Linked DNA regions of Salinarimonas sp.. The protein of the gene in region 1 interacts with the protein of each later gene in a pairwise test. Links are inferred from orthologs where the notes say so. Each region holds a gene or a part of one and is shown on either strand. Other genes may lie near its edges. The genes, in order: ABL310_RS00585 and rlmB.

What was found.
Region 2: the proteins of ABL310_RS00585 (region 1) and rlmB interact in binary tests that used the Escherichia coli proteins (3 or more experiments, as listed by UniProt). The link is inferred for Salinarimonas sp. from one-to-one orthologs.

What each region holds. Positions count from the first base shown.
Region 1 is NZ_CP157794.1:134,785-137,668, reverse strand. It holds ABL310_RS00585 (NAD(P)H-hydrate dehydratase), read right to left. Parts: upstream 2,255-2,884; coding sequence 746-2,254; downstream 1-745. Other genes in the region: ABL310_RS00580 (P-II family nitrogen regulator), read left to right, coding at 2,480-2,818; ABL310_RS00590 (hypothetical protein), read right to left, coding at 482-628; tig (trigger factor), read right to left, coding at 1-182. UniProt on the Escherichia coli protein: Bifunctional enzyme that catalyzes the epimerization of the S- and R-forms of NAD(P)HX and the dehydration of the S-form of NAD(P)HX at the expense of ADP, which is converted to AMP.
Region 2 is NZ_CP157794.1:3,459,415-3,475,551, forward strand. What follows is about bases 12,498-15,464. They hold rlmB (23S rRNA (guanosine(2251)-2'-O)-methyltransferase RlmB), read left to right. Parts: upstream 12,498-13,555; coding sequence 13,556-14,374; downstream 14,375-15,464. Other genes in these bases: ABL310_RS15975 (flavin-dependent oxidoreductase), read right to left, coding at 12,498-13,046; ABL310_RS15995 (hypothetical protein), read right to left, coding at 14,390-14,710; ABL310_RS16000 (DUF1465 family protein), read right to left, coding at 14,818-15,342. Outside these bases: ABL310_RS15930 (elongation factor G), read left to right, coding at 1-625; ABL310_RS15935 (hypothetical protein), read left to right, coding at 726-1,079; ABL310_RS15940 (EAL domain-containing protein), read right to left, coding at 1,086-4,082; tsaA (tRNA (N6-threonylcarbamoyladenosine(37)-N6)-methyltransferase TrmO), read right to left, coding at 4,196-4,717; ABL310_RS15950 (AMP nucleosidase), read left to right, coding at 4,881-6,353; ABL310_RS15955 (branched-chain amino acid ABC transporter permease), read left to right, coding at 6,367-7,722; ABL310_RS15960 (bifunctional salicylyl-CoA 5-hydroxylase/oxidoreductase), read left to right, coding at 7,816-10,167; ABL310_RS15965 (MarR family transcriptional regulator), read right to left, coding at 10,256-10,777; ABL310_RS15970 (EamA family transporter), read left to right, coding at 10,860-11,747; more of ABL310_RS15975, read right to left, coding at 11,805-12,497; ABL310_RS16005 (DUF433 domain-containing protein), read left to right, coding at 15,723-16,137. UniProt on the Escherichia coli protein: Specifically methylates the ribose of guanosine 2251 in 23S rRNA.

The DNA.
Region 1 (2,884 bases):
GAGCGGCCATAGAGGCGGCGCAGATGCGCGACCGGCACCTTGCCGGGCCGGAAGCCGTTGATCCGCACGCGGTCCTTCAGGGTCGCGAGCTCGTCGCCGAGCCGCTTCTCGAGCTCGGAGGCCGGCAGGACCACCTGGAATTCCCGCTTCAACCCGTCCGACAGCGTCTCCGTCACCTGCATCGCGTCTATCCGTTCTCGTCCTCAGAAATGCGCGTGAGGCCTCCAGCGCTCCCGACGATCGGGGCACGGCCGCAGGCCGCGCCGCCCCATCGTACCGGAAAGCTCCGGAAACCCCGTTTCCGACGGCCTTGGTGCGGGCGGAGGGACTCGAACCCCCACGACTTTCGCCACCGGAACCTAAATCCGGCGCGTCTACCAATTCCGCCACGCCCGCGCCTCGGGGCGGCGGACCGCCCCTCACCGGGTCGCGGCTCTATATCACGCCCGAACGCGGACGCACCAAAAAAATCGAGCCACCCTCACGCGTCGCGCAGGAGGGCGTAGATCACCACCGCGACGAAGGCGCCGCCCACGACGAGCGTGCTGGCGGCGAGGGAGAGATTCAAGTCCTCGACGAAGGCCGCCCCGCCGATCGCGAGGCCGGCGACGAACAGGAGACGCAGCATGCGACGATCCTCCGGCCGGATTGTCCCGAAACGGCACGAATCGGGCCCGTCCGGGCGGCATCGCGCGCGTTCCGCAGGGTGAGGCGCAAGCGGCGTGCCGGGGGTGGGCGGTGGAGTTCAGGCCGACAGGAAGCCCGCGAGCACCCCCGGCAGCGCCTCCGGCAAGTCCTCCGCGATCAGCCCCGGCCCCAGCCGCTCGGCGCAGCGCCCGTGCAGGTTCACCGCCGCGCAGGCGGCCTCGAAGGCGGGCATGCCCTGCGCCAGGAGGCCGGCGGCGAAGCCGGCGAGCACGTCGCCGGCGCCGGCGGTGGCGAGGAAGGGCGTGCCCGTGGCGTTGATCGCGGCGCGGCCGTCGGGGGCGGCGATGACGCTGTCGGGGCCCTTGTGGACCAGGATCGCGCCGGTGGCGGCGGCGCCGGCGCGGGCGGCTGCGAGCTTCGAGGAGGCCTCGCGCGCGGGCGCATGGGCGGAGAAGAGCTTGCCGAACTCCCCCGCATGCGGGGTCAGCACCGCCGCGCGCATGCGCCGGCAGGCGGCGGCGAGGGCCTCGTGCTCGCCGGCATAGGCGGTGAGCGCGTCGGCGTCGAGGACGAGGGCGCGCTTTGCGGCGTGCGCGGCGCGTGCCGCCGCCTCGACCAGCGCCCGGGCGCGGTCGCGGCCGAGCCCGGGGCCGAGCGCCACGACGGTGATCCGCTCGTCGGCGAGGAGCCCCTCCAGATCGGCGGCGTCGTCGCAGGGGCGCAGCATGATCGCGGTGAGCTGGGCCGCGTTCACGGCGAGCGCGTCGCGCGGCGAGCCGACGGTGACCGCGCCGGCGCCGATCCGCAGCGCGCCGCGGGCGACCATGCGCGCCGCGCCGGTGGCGTCGGCGGGGCCGGAGAGGACGAGGGCGTGGCCACGGGAATATTTGTGCGCGTCGAGCGCCGGGCGCGGGAAGCACGGCTCCCACAGGGGCGCCTCGTCGGCGAAGGTCGTCGGCGCGAGGCTCGCGATCACCCCGTCCGGGATGCCGATGTCGGCGAGGCGCAGGCGGCCGCAGAGGGTGCGGCCGGGCAGGAGCAGGTGCCCGGGCTTGCGCCGCGCGAAGGTGACGGTGACGCTCGCCTGCGCGGCGTATCCCCTCACCGCGCCGGTGTCGCCGTCGAGGCCCGACGGCACGTCCACCGCGACCACGGGCGCGCCGCTCTGCGCGACGGCGCGCAGGAAGGACGCCGGGTCGCCCTCGATCGGGCGGGCGAGCCCCGCGCCGAACAGGGCGTCGATCACGAGATCCGCCGCGGCGGGATCGGCGGCGCAGAGCGGGATCGTGTCGCCGGGCCAGCGCGAGGCGGCGTCGGCGGCGTCGCCCTTCAGGGCCTCGCGGGCGCCCAGCAGAGCGACGACCACGGCGTGGCCCGTCTCGGCGAGGAGGCGCGCGGCGACGAAGCCGTCTCCGCCGTTGTTGCCCGGTCCGCAGGCGACGAGCACGCGGCGCCGGCTCTCGGAGGCGGGCGGCAGCAGCTCGGCGGCGGCCGCGGCGACGGCGGCGCCCGCCGCCTCCATCAGGGCCGGGCCGGAGACGCCGCCGGCGATCGCGCGACGGTCGGCCTCGTGCATCTCGGCCGTCGAGAGCAGACAATGCATCATTTTTCGCCGCCTCCTGCCTGCCTCGCGCCCCCTCTGCGCGGCCGCGACTCAGAGCGTATCGCCAGACCGCCTCGGGGATAGGCGATTGCACAGAATATGTGCAATCGCCGCCGCAAAACCGATCAGCTCGCCTTCTCGCCTGCGCGCGCGTGGTGATATGACATCCTGCGCGGACCCGCGGCCCGCGCCGAAGACGCTCAACCGACGACCGAAGGCGAAGCCGACATGCGAAAGATCGAGGCGATCATCAAGCCGTTCAAGCTCGACGAAGTGAAGGAAGCGCTTCAGGACGTCGGGCTGCAGGGGATCACGGTCATCGAGGCCAAGGGTTTCGGCCGCCAGAAGGGCCATACCGAGCTCTATCGCGGCGCGGAGTACGTCGTGGACTTCCTGCCCAAGGTGAAGCTGGAGATCGTGCTGGCCGACGAGCTCGTCGAGAAGGCCGTCGAGGCCATCCGCAAGGCCGCGCAGACCGGCCGCATCGGCGATGGCAAGATTTTTGTATCGACGATCGACGAGGCGATCCGCATCCGCACCGGCGAGACCGGGGCAGACGCGATCTGACCCGCGCTCACCCGCCAAGACCAAGCCGCGGCCGCCCGGCCAGCGGAAACACAATCCTGCCCTGAA
Region 2 (16,137 bases), 3.3 Mb from region 1 along the record:
CAGCGCCGTCGCCGCGCGGGCGCGGCACAAGAAGCAGACGGGCGGCCACGGTCAGTTCGCGGACGTGGCGATCTCCGTCGCGCCGCTGCCCCGCGGCGAGGGCTTCGCCTTCTCCGACACGATCACCGGCGGCGTGGTGCCCAAGCAATGGATCCCCTCCGTCGAGGCCGGGGCCCGCACCGCTCTGGCGCACGGGCCGCTCGGCTTCCCCGTCGTCGACGTCGCGGTGACGCTCACCGACGGCGGCTTCCACAGCGTCGACTCGTCGGACGCCGCCTTCCAGGCCGCGGGCCGCGCCGCCGTCGTGGAGGCGCTGGCCAAGGCCGGATCGGTGCTGCTCGAGCCGGTGATGGCGGTGGAGATCGTCGCGCCCTCCGACACGATCTCGAAGGCGACGCAGATCGTGTCGGGCCGCCGCGGGCAGATCCAGTCCTACGCGCCGCGTCCCGGCTGGGAGGGCTGGGACGTGCTCTCGGCCCTGGTGCCGGAGGCGGAGATGGACGGGCTCATCGTCGAGCTGCGCTCCTCCACCGCCGGCGTCGGCTCCTACCGCGCGCGCTTCGACCACCTGGCCGAGCTCGCCGGGAAGCCCGCCCAGGCGGTGATCGGACGCGCCGCGAGCTGAGTCGCCGTATAGGCGTATCTACCGATCTTCTGTGCTGCGCGGCCGGGCCCTAAGCTCGGCCGCGGCGTCGCTCCGACGCCGTCCAGGCAGGATGACCTCCGTGCAGTCCAAGCTCATCGCCACCGCGCGCGCCGGCTTCGCCGCGTTCGCGCTCCTCGCCGTGTCCGCCGTCACCATGTCCGGCACGGCGCAGGCCCAGAACCGGGTCGTCGAGATCGTCAACGACACCGGCTACACCATGATGGAGTTCTACGCCTCCAACGTCGATCGGACGTCGTGGGAGGAAGACATCCTCGGCGCGGACGTGCTGCCGAGCGGCTACTCCGTCGACATCGACATCGACGATGGCTCCGGCCAGTGCCTGTTCGACTTCCGCGCCGTGTTCGAGGACGGCGACGAGATCGTGGACGAGGCGGTCAACGTCTGCGAGGTGGTGACCTTCACCTACGAATGATCCCCCTCACGCCGCCCGGCGACGCGCCTCCAGCAGCGCCCGGGCGGCCTCCGCGGGGGCGGGGCGGCCGATCAACCAGCCCTGCGCCTCCGAGCATCCCTCGGCCTTGACGCAGGCGAGCTGCGCCTTTGTCTCGATCCCCTCCGCTGTGATCGCGATGCCGAGCCGCGCGCCGAGCCCGACCATGGCCCGCACGATCGCCGCCGTGTCCGGATGGTCCATCTCGCGGATGAACGAACGGTCGATCTTGATGCGGTCGAAGCCGAAGCGGCGCAGGTACGAGAGCGACGAATAGCCCGTGCCGAAATCGTCGAGGGCGATGCGCACGCCGAGCTGGCGCAGCCGGTGGAGCGTCTCGACCACGGCCTCGCTCTCGCGCATCAGCACCGTCTCGGTGATCTCGAGCTCGAGCCGATCGGCGGAGAGGCCCGAGCGCGCGAGCGCGTCGGCGACGATGGCCGGCAGGTCGTCGCGGTCGAACTGCACGGCGGAGACGTTCACCGCGACCCGCGTCGGCGCCGGCCAGGTCGCGGCGACGGCGCAAGCGCGGCGCAGCACCCAGTCGCCCAGCGGCGAGATCAGCTTCGTGTCCTCGGCGAGCGGGATGAAGCGGTCGGGCGGGATCGGCCCGTGCTCGGGATGCGTCCAGCGCGCGAGCGCCTCGAAGCCGGTGATGGCGCCCGTCGTCACGTCGAGCGACGGCTGGAAGTGCAGGTCGAGCTCCTCGCGCGCGATCGCCTGGCGCAGGTCGATCTCGAGCTCCTGGCGCGAGCGCTCGGCGGCGTCCATCTGCGCCTCGAAGAAGCGGAAGGTCGAGCGCCCCTCCCCCTTCGCCCGGTAGAGCGCGAGATCCGCGTTCTTGAACAAGGCGTCCGCATCGACCCCGTCCTGCGGCGAGAGCGCGACGCCGACGCTAAGGCCCACCGAGAGGTCGCGGCCCGCGACCGAAACGGGCGTCGACAGCGCGTCGACGAGGCGCTGCGCGAGGCTGCGGGCAGCCTCCGGCTGCGCCGCGCCGATCTGGAGCACCGCGAACTCGTCGCCGCCCAGGCGCGCGATCAGGTCGCCGCCGCGGATCTGGCCGGCGAGCCGCCCGGCCACGGCGCGCAGGAGCGCGTCGCCCACGGGGTGGCCCAGCGTGTCGTTGACGGTCTTGAAGCGGTCGAGGTCCAGGCACAGCAGCGCCACGCTCTCGCCGGTGTCTCGCGCGCGGGCGAGGGCGTCGTCCAGACGCTCGCGGAAGCAGGCGCGGTTGGCGAGGTCGGTGAGGCTGTCGTGACGGGCCATGCGCTCGGCCCGGCGCTCGGCCTCCTTGCGCGCGGTGATGTCGGTATGCGTGCCCACCATCCGCAGCGGCCGCCCGTCGTCGGCCCGCGCGACGACCTTGCCGCGGTCGAGAATCCAGCGCCAGGTCCCGTCCTTGTGGCGCACGCGATGCTCGCATTCGTAGATCGGGACCCGCCCCTCGAAATTAGCCGTGAGGGCGGCCTCGACGGCCGGCATGTCGTCGGGATGGACGAGACGCTCCCAGGACGAGACGTGCGGCGCGATCTCGTCCGCCTCGTAGCCGAGCATGGTGGCCCAGCGCTCGGAGAACCAGACCGTTCCGGTCTCGACGCTCCAGTCCCAGAGGCCGTCGTTCGTCGCCTCGAGCGCGAAGGCGAGGCGCTCCTCGCTCTCGCGAAGCAGCGCCTGCGAGCGCTCGAGCGCCTCCTCGGCGAGCTTGCGCTCGGTGATGTCGATGTTGAGGCCGAGGATGCGCGGCGCCCCGCTCTCCGCGTCGCGCACGGGCCGCCCTACCGCCATGATCCAGCGCGTCGAGCCGTCGTCGAGCGGTATGCGGAACTCCACGCGATAGGGCGCCCCGGTCTCGACCGATCGCCGCCCCGCCGACCAGATCGCGTCGATATCGCGCGGATCCACCCGCCGCGAGAACACGTCTTCGGAAACCGGATCGGGGCCGTCCTGCGGCAGGCCGAGCAGACGCCGGCTGTCGCGCGAGAGCCGCGCCTCCTTGTCGGCGACGCGCCACTCGAAGGATCCCGCCTCCGCCGCTTCCTGCGCCAGGTGCAGGAGCTGCGTCGCCTCGACGAGCCGCTCCTTGTCCCTGACGAGGTCGTCGATGTCGAGCGACGTCCCCAGCCATTCGGCGACCGCCCCGCCCGCGCCGTAGCGGATCGGGCTCATGGTCAGCGTGTGCCAGCGATAGGCGCCGTCGTGGCGGCGCAGCCGCGCGGTCGCCTCGAACGCCTTCCCGGCGGCGATCCCTTCGCGACGCGCATGCGTCAGGCGCGCGAGGTCGCGCGGATGATGCAGGGCGAGCCGCGCGTCGAGCGTCGCCGCCTCCTCGCCGTGATAGGCGCGCATGCGCTCGTTGACGTAGAGCGCCGTCCCGTCGCTGCGCGAGACCCACACCTTGTGCGGCAGCGCCTCGGCGAGTGTGCGGTAACGGGCCTCGCTCTCGGCGAGCGCCGCCTGTTGCGCGGCGTGCAGCGCGGCGTCCTGGGACTGGCGCAGATGCGCTTGATGCAGGCGCAATTGCGCGACGACGGCCGCGCCGAGATCACGCAGGGCGGCGCGATCCGTCTCGTCGAAGGGCCGCGGGACCGTGTCGATGACGCACAGGCTGCCGACCCTGACATCGGGCTCGAGAACGAGCGGCACGCCGGCGTAGAAGCGGATGTGGGGCGCGCCCGTCACCAGCGGGTTGTCGCGAAAGCGCGCGTCCGCCCACGCGTCCTCGATCACGAACGGCTCGTCGCCCAGGATGGTGAAGCGGCAGAAGGCGACGTCGCGCGCCGTGCCGTCGACGTCGAGCCCGCAGCGCGCCTTGAACCATTGGCGATCCGCCTCCATCAGCGAGACCAGCGCGATCGGCGTCCGGAACAGGCGCGCGGCCGAGCGGCACAGCGCGTCGAAATGCGGCTCCGGAGCGGTGCCGACGATCGCCAAGGCGCGCAATGCGGCGAGACGTGCGCTCTCGGTGCCCGACGAGGAAGTCATGTCGCCCCCTGCTGGGGCCGCATTCGAGCAGCAGCCCGCTTTTCTCCAGGAAGCATGCGGGAGAATCTTTTATCTTTTGCTAAACCGAACGCAGAAAACCGCGTCCTCACCTGTCAATTGCGCGCAGCGCCGCCCCGCTCGCTCTCGCGCCAACCGACGTGCGCCTCGGGCTTGGCGTCGACGCTGGCGAAGTAGGGCTTCAGGTCGAGGAGCGGCGTGCCGTCGAGGCAGTCGAGCCCGCGAAGCGTGAGGCGCGCACCCTCGATGCCGATCAGCTCGGCCACCGAGAGCGCGATCGGGTTCGGCCGCGCGGGCGAGCGCAGGGCGAAGGTGCCGCGCCCGTGCGCGTAATGCGCGGGCTTCTGGACGACGAGGTCGCGCGGCGCGCGGTCCATCCAGTAGAGCACGATCACGTGCGAGCAGGTCTCGAGCTCGGCGAGGCCCGCCTGCCAGCGCGGGTCGAGCTCGATCGTCACGAGGGCGTCGGACGCGCCCGCGTTCTTCGGGCAGTCCTCGCGGCGGGTCCAGGGCGTGCGGATTCGCCCGATGAAGTAGAGGCCGGCGTCGAAGCGCTCCGGAAGCGCGACGCGCTCCTCGCCGGGGCGCGCGCCGCCCTCGTCCGTCCCCTCGCCCATGCACCCCTCCGCTTGCGCCTCGCTCCCGTGCGAAACGTCCCGTGCGTCTTGCGCCCGTCACCGCGTCGGGTCACAACGGAAGACGCGATCGGGACGAAGGTAAGGCGAGCCCCGCCCGTCGCGTCAAGCGGCGGGTCCGCCCGCCGAACGCCGGAGATGACGGATGCCCGAGCCGAAACCGCAGATCAGCGCGACCCCGGAAGAGGCGGTCGAGCGCCTCTCGGCCTTGTACGACGCCGCCGCGGACCGGCTGCGCGAGGCCGTCGCGCGCTTCGTCCACGGCGGCGAGCCGCCGACGGCCGAGGAGCGCGCGGCCTTCCGCTACCCGCGCCTGCGCATGCGCCACTCCGGGGACGGCGCCCCGCCGCGCACCGAGCGGGCCTACGCCAAGCTCCAGGTCACGGGCCTCTACGAGACGACGCTGACCCATCCCGCGCATTTCAGCGCCTACCTGCTGGAGCAGCTGCGCCCGCTCGTCTCCGACTACGGGGTGACGCTGGAGGTCGACCTGTCCGACCAGGAGATCCCCTATCCCTACGTGCTCGAGCGGGGCGACGAGCTCTCGCACGGGGTCGTCACCGCGAGCGATCTCGCCCAGCACTTCCCGACCCCGGCTCTGGCCGAGGTCGGCGACGAGGTGGCCGACGGGCTGTGGGACATCGACGACGGCACGCCGCGCCCGCTCGCTCTCTTCGACGCCGTGCGCGTCGACTACTCGCTGCGCCGGCTCGTGCACTACACCGGCGCCGACTGGCGGGCGGTGCAGCCCTGGATCCTGCTGACGAACTACCATCGCTACGTCGATCAGTTCGTGCAGTGGAGCCTCGCGGAGCTCGCCCGCGAGGGGAGCCCCTACACGCGCCTGACGCTCCCCGGCGGCATCGTGGTCGAGCGCGACGCGGCGGCGTCCGAGAGCGCCGAGGCGCTGATGGCGCGCTCGCCCTGGCACCGCTTCCAGATGCCGGCCTACCACCTCGCCCGCGCCGACGGGCACGGGGTGACGCTGGTCAACATCGGCGTCGGGCCGTCCAACGCGAAGACGATCTGCGATCACCTCGCCGTCCTGCGCCCGCATTGCTGGCTGATGGTCGGGCATTGCGGCGGCCTGCGCCAATCGCAGACCATCGGCGATTACGTGCTCGCCCACGCCTACCTGCGCCAGGACCACATCCTCGACGCGCTGGTGCCGCCCGAGGTGCCGATCCCGGCGCTCGCGGAGGTGCAGATCGCGCTGCAGCAGGCGGCGGCGGAGGTGACCGGCGAGGCCGGGGAGATGCTCAAGCGCCGGCTGCGCACGGGCACCGTCGTCACCAACGACGATCGGAACTGGGAGCTGCGCTGGAGCCAGGAGCGCCGGCGCTTCAACCTCTCGCGCGCCATCGCCATCGACATGGAGAGCGGCACCATCGCCGCCCAGGGCTACCGCCTGCGCGTGCCCTACGGCACGCTGCTCTGCGTCTCCGACAAGCCGCTCCACGGCGAGATCAAGCTCCCCGGCGCAGCCTCGGCCTTCTACCAGAGGGCGGTCGGCGAGCACCTGATGATCGGGCTCGCCGCCCTCGACATCCTGCGCGGCCAGAAGACCTCGCTGCATTCGCGCAAGCTGAGAAGCTTCGACGAGCCGCCGTTCCGGTGAGGAGACGGGCGCGATGCGCCCCCTCCTCGTCCTCGTCCTGTTCCTCACCCTCGCCGGCTGCGTCCCCGCCGGCGACCCGGTGCAGGGGCTCGTCTGCCGCACGGCGCTGGTCGCGCTCCATCCGGAGGACAGCGCCTTCGACGTCGCCCGCGAGATCGGCGATCCCGACGGGCGGGGCGTGAGCGTCGTCTACACGGTCACCGAGCCGGGCGGGCGCTCGCGGCGCGCGCGGATCGCCTGCCGCTTCGCCGACGATCGCGCCGCCGACGGGAGGCTCGACCTCGTCTTTGTGGCGCAGGACGGCGCGCCGCTGTCGGAGACGCGACTGTTCCTGCTCGAGCGCTACTGGACCGACCGGGGCGCCGACGCCGCGATCTTCGCGCCGCCACGCCCTTCGGCGCTCGCGGGAGACGGGCTCGCGCTCCCGCATGGCGGCGTGCACGCCGTTCAGGTCGCGGTCGCGGCGCTGACGACGGGATCGCTCTACGGTCTCCTCGCCGTCGCCTATTGCCTCGTCTACGGCCTGATCGGCCGCGTCTTCCTCGCCTTCGGCGAAATCGCCATCGTCGGCGGCTACGCGGTGGCCATCGCGGTGGGGATCGCCCTCGTGGCGACCCCGCTCGTGGGCGAGAGCGCGGTCTATGCCGGCCTCGGCCTCGGCCTCGTCCTCGCGCCCCTCGTCGCCGGCGCGTTGGCGCGGCTGCTCGCGGAGAGTGTCGTCGCCCCCCTCGCCCACCGGCCGGGCTACGCGATGATCGTCGCCTCGTTCGGCCTCGTGATCGTCCTCGCGGAGGGCTTGCGGCTCGCCCAGGGCGGCGCCGAGCTCTGGATCGCGCCCGGCCGCATCCGCGGCCTCGTGCTCGCCACCAATCCCGACGGCGCCACCGCGACGATCACCCTCACCCAGGCCGCCGCGATCACGCTGGCGATCGCCGGCGCGCTCGGCGCGATCCTGCTGGTCGCGCGCACGCGCTTCGGACGGGCGTGGCGCGCGGTCTCGGACGATCCGCAGGCCGCCGCGCTGATGGGCGTCGACGCCCGCGCGACGCTCGTCGCCGCGACGACCCTCGCCGGCGTGCTCGCCGCCCTCGCCGGCTGGTTCGTCGTGGCGCATTACGGGAACATCTCCTTCGGCGGCGGCCTGCTCTTGGGGCTCAAGGCCCTCGTCGCGGCGATTCTCGGCGGCATCGGATCGCTGCCGGGCGCTCTGCTGGGCGGCCTGCTGCTCGGGCTCGGCGAGACCCTGTGGTCGGCCTTCCTGCCGGGCGCCTATCGCGACGTCGCCGTCTTCCTCGCGCTGGCCGCGCTTCTGGCGCTGCGGCCGGGCGGCTTGTTCGGAGACGCCCATCCCGGTTCCCAAAGGGTGTGAGACCCCGCGACGTACGGTCCGGGGGAACCCGGGTTGCGGGCCGAATTATTTTAAGCTTAAATCATTTCCGCCGACAGAAGCGGAGAGCGCGCAATGAAGATCGCCATCATCGGGGGAGGCCCCGCCGGCCTCTATTTCGCGATCCTGATGAAGAAGCAGGACCCCGCGCACGAGATCACCGTCTACGAGCGCAACCGGCCGGACGACACGTTCGGATTCGGCGTGGTCTTCTCGGATGCGACGCTCGATACGTTCGAGCGCTACGACGAGCCGAGCTACCGTCGCATCACCCAGGAATTCGCCTACTGGGACGACATCGCCATCCATTTCAAGGGCGACGTCCATCGCGTCGGCGGCAACGGCTTCTGCGGCTGCTCGCGCCGCACCTTGCTGCTGATCCTGCAGGACCGCGCCCGCGAGCTCGGCGTGGCGCTGGAGTTCGAGGTCGACATCGACGACGAGAGCCGTTTCGCGGACGCCGACCTGATCGTCGCCTCGGACGGCATCAACTCGCGCATTCGCGAGAAGCATGTCGAGCATTTCGCGCCCAAGGTGGACCTTCGCCCGAACAAGTTCGCCTGGATGGGCTCGACCAGGCCGCTCGACGCCTTCACCTTCGTCTTCCGCGACACCGAGTGGGGCCCCTTCATCGCCCACGCCTACCAGTACGAGAAGGGCCGCTCGACCTGGGTCTTCGAGACCGACCCGGAGACCTTCGAGCGCGCCGGCATCGCCTCGATGACGGAGCAGGAATCCGCCGACCTGATGGTGCGGATCTTCCCCGACTTCCTCGCCGAGCATGGCGTCATCACCAATCGCTCGCTGTGGCGCAACTTCCCCATGATCCGCAACACGCGCTGGGTGAAGGACAACATCGTGCTGCTCGGCGACGCCAAGTCGACGGCGCATTTCTCCATCGGCTCGGGCACCAAGCTCGCCATGGAGGACGCGATCGCCCTCTACGAGAGCTTCAAGAAGAAGCGTGACGTGCCTGCCGCACTGGCCGATTTCGAGACCGGGCGCCGCGAGGAGACCGAGAAGACCCAGCACGCGGCGGACGTCTCGCTCGTCTGGTTCGAGCACGTCGCCCGGTTCTGGGACTTCGACCCGGTGAAGTTCTCCTTCGGCCTGATGACGCGCGCGAAGGCGATCACCTACGACAACCTGCGCCTTCGCGCTCCCGAGTTCGTGGAGCAGGTCGACCGGCTCTTCGCCAGCGAGGTGCGGGACCAGGGCTTCGACGTCGACGTCGAGAACCCGGCGGCGCCGATGTTCCAGCCGTTCCGGCTGCGCGACATGGTGGTGGCGAACCGCGCCGTGATGTCGCCGATGTGCATGTACTCGGCCAAGGACGGCATGCCGACCGACTTCCACCTCGTCCATTACGGCTCGCGCGCCATCGGCGGCCCGGGCCTGATGTTCACCGAGATGGTGGTGGTCTCGCCGGAGGCGCGCATCACCCACGGCTGCGCCGGCATCTGGACCGACGAGCAGGAGGCGGCCTGGACGCGCATCGTCGATTTCGTCCATGCCAACTCGCAGACGAAGATCTGCCTGCAGCTCGGCCATGCCGGGCGCAAGGGCGCGACCAAGCTGATGTGGGACGGCATCGACCGGCCCCTCGACGAGGGCGGCTGGGAGGTCTGCTCGGCCTCGCCGCTCCCCTACTTTCCCGACAGCGCCGTCCCGCGCGAGCTCGACCGGGCGGGGATGGACGAGGTCCGTGACGACTTCGTCGCCGCGGTGGAGCGGGCCGAGCGCGCGGGCTTCGACATGCTCGAGCTGCACTGCGCCCACGGCTACCTGCTCGCGAGCTTCCTCTCGCCGCTCACCAACAAGCGCACGGACGAATACGGCGGCTCGATCGAGAACCGCCTGCGCTTCCCGCTCGAGGTGTTCGAGGCCATGCGCGCCGCCTGGCCGGCGACGAAGCCGATGTCGGTACGCATCTCCGCCACGGACTGGGCCGAGGGCGGCCTCACGCCGGAGGATTCGGTCGAGATCTCCCGCGCCTTCGCCCGCGCGGGAGTCGACCTGATCGACGTCTCGACCGGCCAGACCGTGCACGAGGCGAGGCCGATCTTCGGGCGCATGTTCCAGACGCCCTTCGCGGACCAGATCCGCAACGAGGCGCATGTCGCCACGATGTGCGTCGGCAACATCACCTCGGCGGACCAGGTGAACACCATCCTCGCCGCCGGCCGCGCGGACCTGGTGGCGCTCGGGCGCCCGCACCTGGTCGATCCGTTCTTCACCATGAAGGCCTCGGCCTGGTACGGCGCGAAGCAGTACTGCCCGCCGCAATACCTCCCCGGCCAGGACCAGATCTTCCGCAACGCCGTGCGCGACCGCGCCGACATGGACGACCTGAAGATCCGCGCCAAGCCGAAGACCCGCGCGGAGCTGAAGGCGGAAGCGGAGGGGGTGAAGCAGGCGGCTGAGTAAGGCCGAACGAGGCGCGTCGCGCCGGCGTCGATTCGAGCCGGACGCGGAAGACGAGACCTCCGCTCGCCTTCCGCGCAACGCGTTCGCTTCACCGAGAATCCTGCCGCTCGTCCGGCCGCTCGAGCCGCGCCAGCGCCGCGGCGAGAGCGGCCTCGAGCGCGTTGCGCTCCTGTGGCGCCAGCGGTGCGACGAGCCGCGCCTGCGTCTCCACGTGAGCGGCGACCGCCTCGTCCACCAGCGCGCGGCCGGCCTCGGTGAGCGCGACGAGGGTGCTGCGCCGATCCCGAGGGTTCGGCACGCGCGCGACGAGCCCCGCCTTCTCCAGCTGGTCGATCCGGTTCGTCGCCGTCCCGGACGTGATCATCATCGCGTCGATCAGCCGCGACGGCGTCAGCGCGTGGGGCGGGCCCGCGCGCCGCAGGGTCGCGAGCACGTCGAAGGTCGCGCCGTTGAGCCCGAAGCGGGCGAAGGTCCGCTCCTGCTCGGCCTGGATCAACCGCGCGAGACGCGACAGGCGGCCGATCAGGCCCATCGGCGCGACGTCGAGGTCGGGACGCTCGCGACGCCACTGCGCCAGGATGCGAGCGACGGGGTCGGGCTTGCTCTGCATGACGAGGATCTCCAGACGAGAATTATCTTGACGTCAAGACAAAACTGACATATCTCGACGTCGAGATAAATCGGAGGTCCTCATGAGCGCCCGCACCGACATCCTCGTGACGGCCCTCGCGCCGGCGGTCTGGGGGAGCACCTATCTCGTCACCACAGAGCTCCTGCCCCACGGCTATCCGATCACCGTGGCGATGCTGCGCGCGCTTCCGGCGGGGTTGCTGCTGCTGCTGGTCGTCCGCCGCTTGCCGGAGGGCGCCTGGTGGGGGCGCGTCCTCGTCCTCGGGGCCCTCAACTTCTCGGTCTTCTGGGTCCTGCTCTTCGTCGCGGCCTACCGTCTGCCGGGAGGCGTCGCGGCGACCGTGGGCGCCGTCCAGCCGCTGGTGGTGATCGCGCTCGCCCGCCTCCTCATCGGGACGGCGATACGCCTCACGGCCGTGCTCGCGGCGGTCGCGGGCCTCGGCGGCGTCGCTCTCCTCGTCCTGACCCCGCAATCGGCGCTCGATCCGGTCGGCGTCGCGGCCGGGCTCGGGAGCGCCGCGTCGATGGCGGCCGGCACCGTGCTCATCCGATTGTGGCGCGCGCCGGTGCCGCCGCTGACGCTCACCGCCTGGCAGCTCGCGGCGGGCGGCCTCCTGCTCCTGCCCGTGGCGCTCGTGATGGAGCCCGCCCTGCCCGTGCCCAGCGCGGCGAATCTCGCCGGTTTCCTCTATCTCGGCCTGATCGGCGGAGCGGCGACCTATCTCGTCTGGTTCCGTGGCCTGTCGCGCCTCGAGCCGGGCGCCGTCGCGCCGCTCGGCCTGCTGAGCCCGGTCACGGCCGTGCTGCTCGGCTGGCTCGTGCTCGCCCAGGATCTCACGGCGCCGCAGCTCCTGGGCATGGGCCTCGTTCTCGGCAGCGTCGTCGCCGGCCAGCGGCTGCAGCACGCCCCCGCAGCCGCGCCAGCGCCCGCTCGGACCGCGGCGACCTGAGCGCGGCGGACGCGCACGGGCTCGGAAACCAGGCGCGTCGCGCTGAGGCGGCCTCGATCAAGCGGCCTTGGCCTGCTCGCGCGCGAAGCCGGCCTTCTGGGCGTATCCCTTCACGATCGCCTCGCGCTCGGCGTGTGAGAGCACGGCGTCGATGTCCTCGAAGCCGTCCGGCGCCACCGCCTCGACCGCGTCGATCACGCCCTCCGGGCCGCCGCGCCGGTTGGAGCGCACGATCTCGGCCGTCTTCGGCAGGCGCTCGGCCTCGTAGGCGCGAAGCGCCGCCATCGGGTGCTCGGCCCCGGCGAGCCGGTCCGCGAGGCAGCGCGCGTCGAGGATCGCCTGGCTCGCCCCGTTCGACCCGACCGGATACATCGGATGCGCGGCGTCGCCGAGCAGCGTGACGCGCCCGTGCGTCCAGGCCGGCAGCGGGTCGCGATCGCACATCGGATACTCGAAGAATTCCGGCGTCGCCTCGATCAGCGCCGGCACGTTGAGCTGGGGCATGCGGAAGCGCGCGACGTGCGGCATCAGCTCCTCGCGCCGGCCCGGACGCGACCAGTCCTCCTTGCGCGGCGGTGGCGAGGAGCCGTCGCCGAGCTTCACGGCCACCGCCCAGTTCATCAGCTTCAGCCCAGGCCGGTAGCCTTCCGCGATCGGGTAGACGACGAGCTTCTCCTTCATGCCGCCCGCCACGATCATCGAGCGACCGGTGAGGAAGGCCGGCCATTCGGTGGCGCCGCGCCAGAGCAGGATGCCGTTCCAGGAGGGTGGCCCCTCCTGCGGGAAGAGGCTCGCGCGCACGAAGGAGTGGATGCCGTCGGCGCCGATCAGCACGTCGCCGCGCGCGGTCTTCACGTGCCGGCCTTCGCGGTCGAAGAACCAGGCCGTGACGCCGCCCTCGTCCTGGGAGTAGGCGCCGAGCCGGCAGCCGGTGTGGATCGCGCCCGCGCCGAGGCGCTCCCTCACCGCCTCGTGGACGACCGTCTGCAAGCGTCCGCGGTGAATGGAGAATTGCGGCACGTCGAAGCCGGCCTCGATGCCGCGCGGCTCGCGCCAGATCTCCTGGCCGAAGCGGTTCGTGTAGATCAGCTCGTAGGTGCGCAGCCCCACCGCGTCCAGCCGCGGCAGGAGCCCGAGCTTCTTGAGCTCCTTGATGGCGTGGGGGAGCGTGTTGATGCCCACCCCGAGCTCGCGGATTTCCGACGATTGCTCGTAGATCTCCGCCTCGAGACCGCGATCCTTCAGCATCAGGGCGGCGGTGAGCCCCCCGATGCCGCCTCCGACGACGATGGCCTTCATCTCGCGCCTTCCCCTGTTACGCGACGTTATTGATCCGGCGATTAAAGCGCAGACCACGTCGCGAGTCCAAGGGCTCGGCGGCAGGCTCGAAAAAGGGGAAAACGCCCGCTGGAGCGGGTGAAGGGAATCGAACCCTCGTCATCAGCTTGGAAGGCTGCTGCTCTACCATTGAGCTACACCCGCTCGGGCGGGGCGGAGCTTAGCGCGTCGGAGATGGTGGGGGAAGTAGGACTCGAACCTACGAAGGCGTAAGCCAGCGGATTTACAGTCCGCCCCCTTTGCCGCTCGGGACATTCCCCCGGATCGCTCCGGCTGCTCGGGCTCGCGTCGGGTGTTCCGACGCCGCCGCCGTGGCGTGGGGGCTCTTATGGTGACCCGGCGCGAGCGTGTCAACGCCGAATTCCGGCTTCTCGCGCGAAATCCGCGCCTGCGCGCCGGCCCGCGGCCTTGACCCGGCCCGGCGCCGGGCGCATGCCTCGCGGACGATCCGAACGGGAGCGCGAGGCGCCGTGGCCGACGACGACGAGAAGAAGACCCGCAAGCGCACCGGCGCGCGCCGCGCCGTCCCGCACGGCCGCAATCGCGCCCGCGGCCCGCGGCCGCGCGGGCCGCGGCCCGACCTCGGCGACGTCGTCGTGCTCTACGGCTGGCATCCGGTGGCGGAGGCGCTGCGCAACGGAAAGCGCCGCATCCGCCGGCTCCTCGCCACCGAGAACGCCGCCCGCCGGCTCGCGGAGGAGCTTCCGGAGGTCGAGGCCGCGCCGCAGATCGTGCGCCCGGGCGAGATCGACGTGCTGCTCGAGCCCGACGCCGTGCACCAGGGCCTCTACGCCGAGGCCGATCCCCTCCCCGGCTACGAGCTCGACACGCTCCCCGACGACGCGCTGGTGCTCGCCCTCGATCAGATCACCGATCCGCACAACGTGGGCGCCATCGTGCGCACGGCCGCGGCCTTCGGCGTGACGGCGATCGTCACGACGGCGCGGCATTCGCCGATGGCGACGGGTGTGCTGGCGAAGTCGGCCTCGGGCGGGCTGGAGCACGTTCCCTTCGTCGTCGTGCGCAATCTCGGCGACGCGCTCGACCGGCTGGGCGAGCGGGGCTTCACCCGGATCGGGCTCGATTCGGAGGGGGACGCGACCTTCGAGGAGCTGGAGGCGCGCCGGCCGGCGCTCCTCGTGCTGGGGGCGGAAGGCAAGGGCCTGCGGGCCCGCACGCGGTCGCTGTGCGACGTGGTCGCCCGGCTCGACATGGCGGGGGCGATCAAGAGCCTCAACGTCTCGAACGCCGCCGCGATCGCGCTCTACGCGCTGACGCGGCGGCTTTGAGGCGGGGAAGCCCGCTTACGACGGATCCTCGATCACGTAGATCGCCGGCGGCTCCACCGGCGAGGGGCGGATGCCAGCCACCGTGGCGACGCCCGGCGTGACGATGAGCTCGCGCGGGGCGGGACGGCGCGGCGTCGCGACCACCGACGTCTGGCCGATGTCGACGATGGGCGCCTCGGTGGTCGAGGCGGCGACGAGCGCGTCGTCCTCCACGACCACGGTGTGGCTCTTGGCGGTGTGAACCTTGGACGCCTCCCAGGCGCACTGGGCGGCGGCCGGGCCGGCGGCGACGAGACCGAGCCCGACGAGGCTCGTGACGATGGCGGATGCACGCATGTCGACCTCTCCCTCTCTGTTATGGTGAACGAGAGGTTAACCCGGCTTCCCGCCGCTGTCGCCCGCAACCTTTCGCCGCACGGCCGCGCTCCGCGACGCGGCGGCGATCAGCCGCCGCCGAAGGCGGAGCGGATCAGCCATTGCTGCATGGCGACGGGGCTCTCGGGATAGGTCGGCTCCGCCGCCGCCTCCGAGAGGATGCCGTCGAGATGGACGATGCGGGCGTGCATGCGCACGCTCTGGCCGATGAGATCCTTCAGCCGCTCCGGCAGCGCCTCGGCGTCGAAGACCGGGCTGGCGCTCTCCTGGCGGGTGAGGCGCACGCGGGTCTTCTCCTTGAGCGCCTCCTCGGCCGTGATCTCGCCCTCGGCGACGGCGCGCTGGACGAGCAGCCAGGAGGCGATCTGCATGAGGCGCGTGGTGAGCCGCATGCTCTCGCTGGCGTAGGTCAGCGCCGCCTGGCGCGGCAGGGTGCGCGATTCCTCGCGCCCCTCCCCGTCGAGATAGGCCGCGGTGTCCTCGACGAGCGCCATCCCATCGCGGAACAGGGCGCGGAAGGCCTCGGAATGCACGAAGGTGCGCCCGAAATCGACCGGATCGCCGGCCTCCCGGAAGGTGATGTCCGCGTTCATGTGCCGCCTCCTCACGAACAATTTGGCTCGAATTGTGCCGGCGCGATACGGCGCGCGGCGTTCCCGAGTCGTTGGAGCAAACCTAGCGCCGAACGCGGACGCCCGCCGCGTTAGGATGCGGTTAACCTTAACGAGAGGAGAACGACATCGGATGCGGGCGGGAGAATGGCGGCTGCGGCAAGAGGTTGGCTCGTGGCAGGAGTTCCGGCGTCGTCGCCGGCTTGCATGGCAGCGCACCAGCTGCAACAATCCAGCACGGTTTCGATGCCGAGAATCACGGCCGCCTCTCCATGGTTGCGCGCCATTGAAACTTCGGATCGAGATCAGGCGGCGTCGCAGTTTCTTTTGGGGAACCGCCGCGACAACGACCGAGTCATTCGATGAGCGCGCATTCCACGGTGATCAGCGGCTTTACCGAGGAGCAGGTCACGCGATTGACCGGCGTGAGCCGGCGCCAGATGCGTTACTGGGCCGTCGACGGGTTCTTCCTCCCGAGCATCGATCTCTCCGCGACGGGGGTGGGCCTGCGGCTCTACAGCTTCCGCGATCTGGTCTGCCTCAAGGTGATCGCCGCGCTCAGGAACGAAGCGAAGGTGCCGCTCTCCGAGCTCCGGCGCGCGAAGGAGCGCCTGCGCCATCTCGGCGACGACCTCTGGGCGAAGACGACGCTCTTCGTGCTCGGCCGGCGCGTCGTCTTCAGGCACGACGGTAACGACGCGCTCGAGGAGGCGAGCACCGGACAGCGGGTGCTGGAGATCCCGCTGCGCGTGGTGACCGGCGATATGGAGCGCGCCG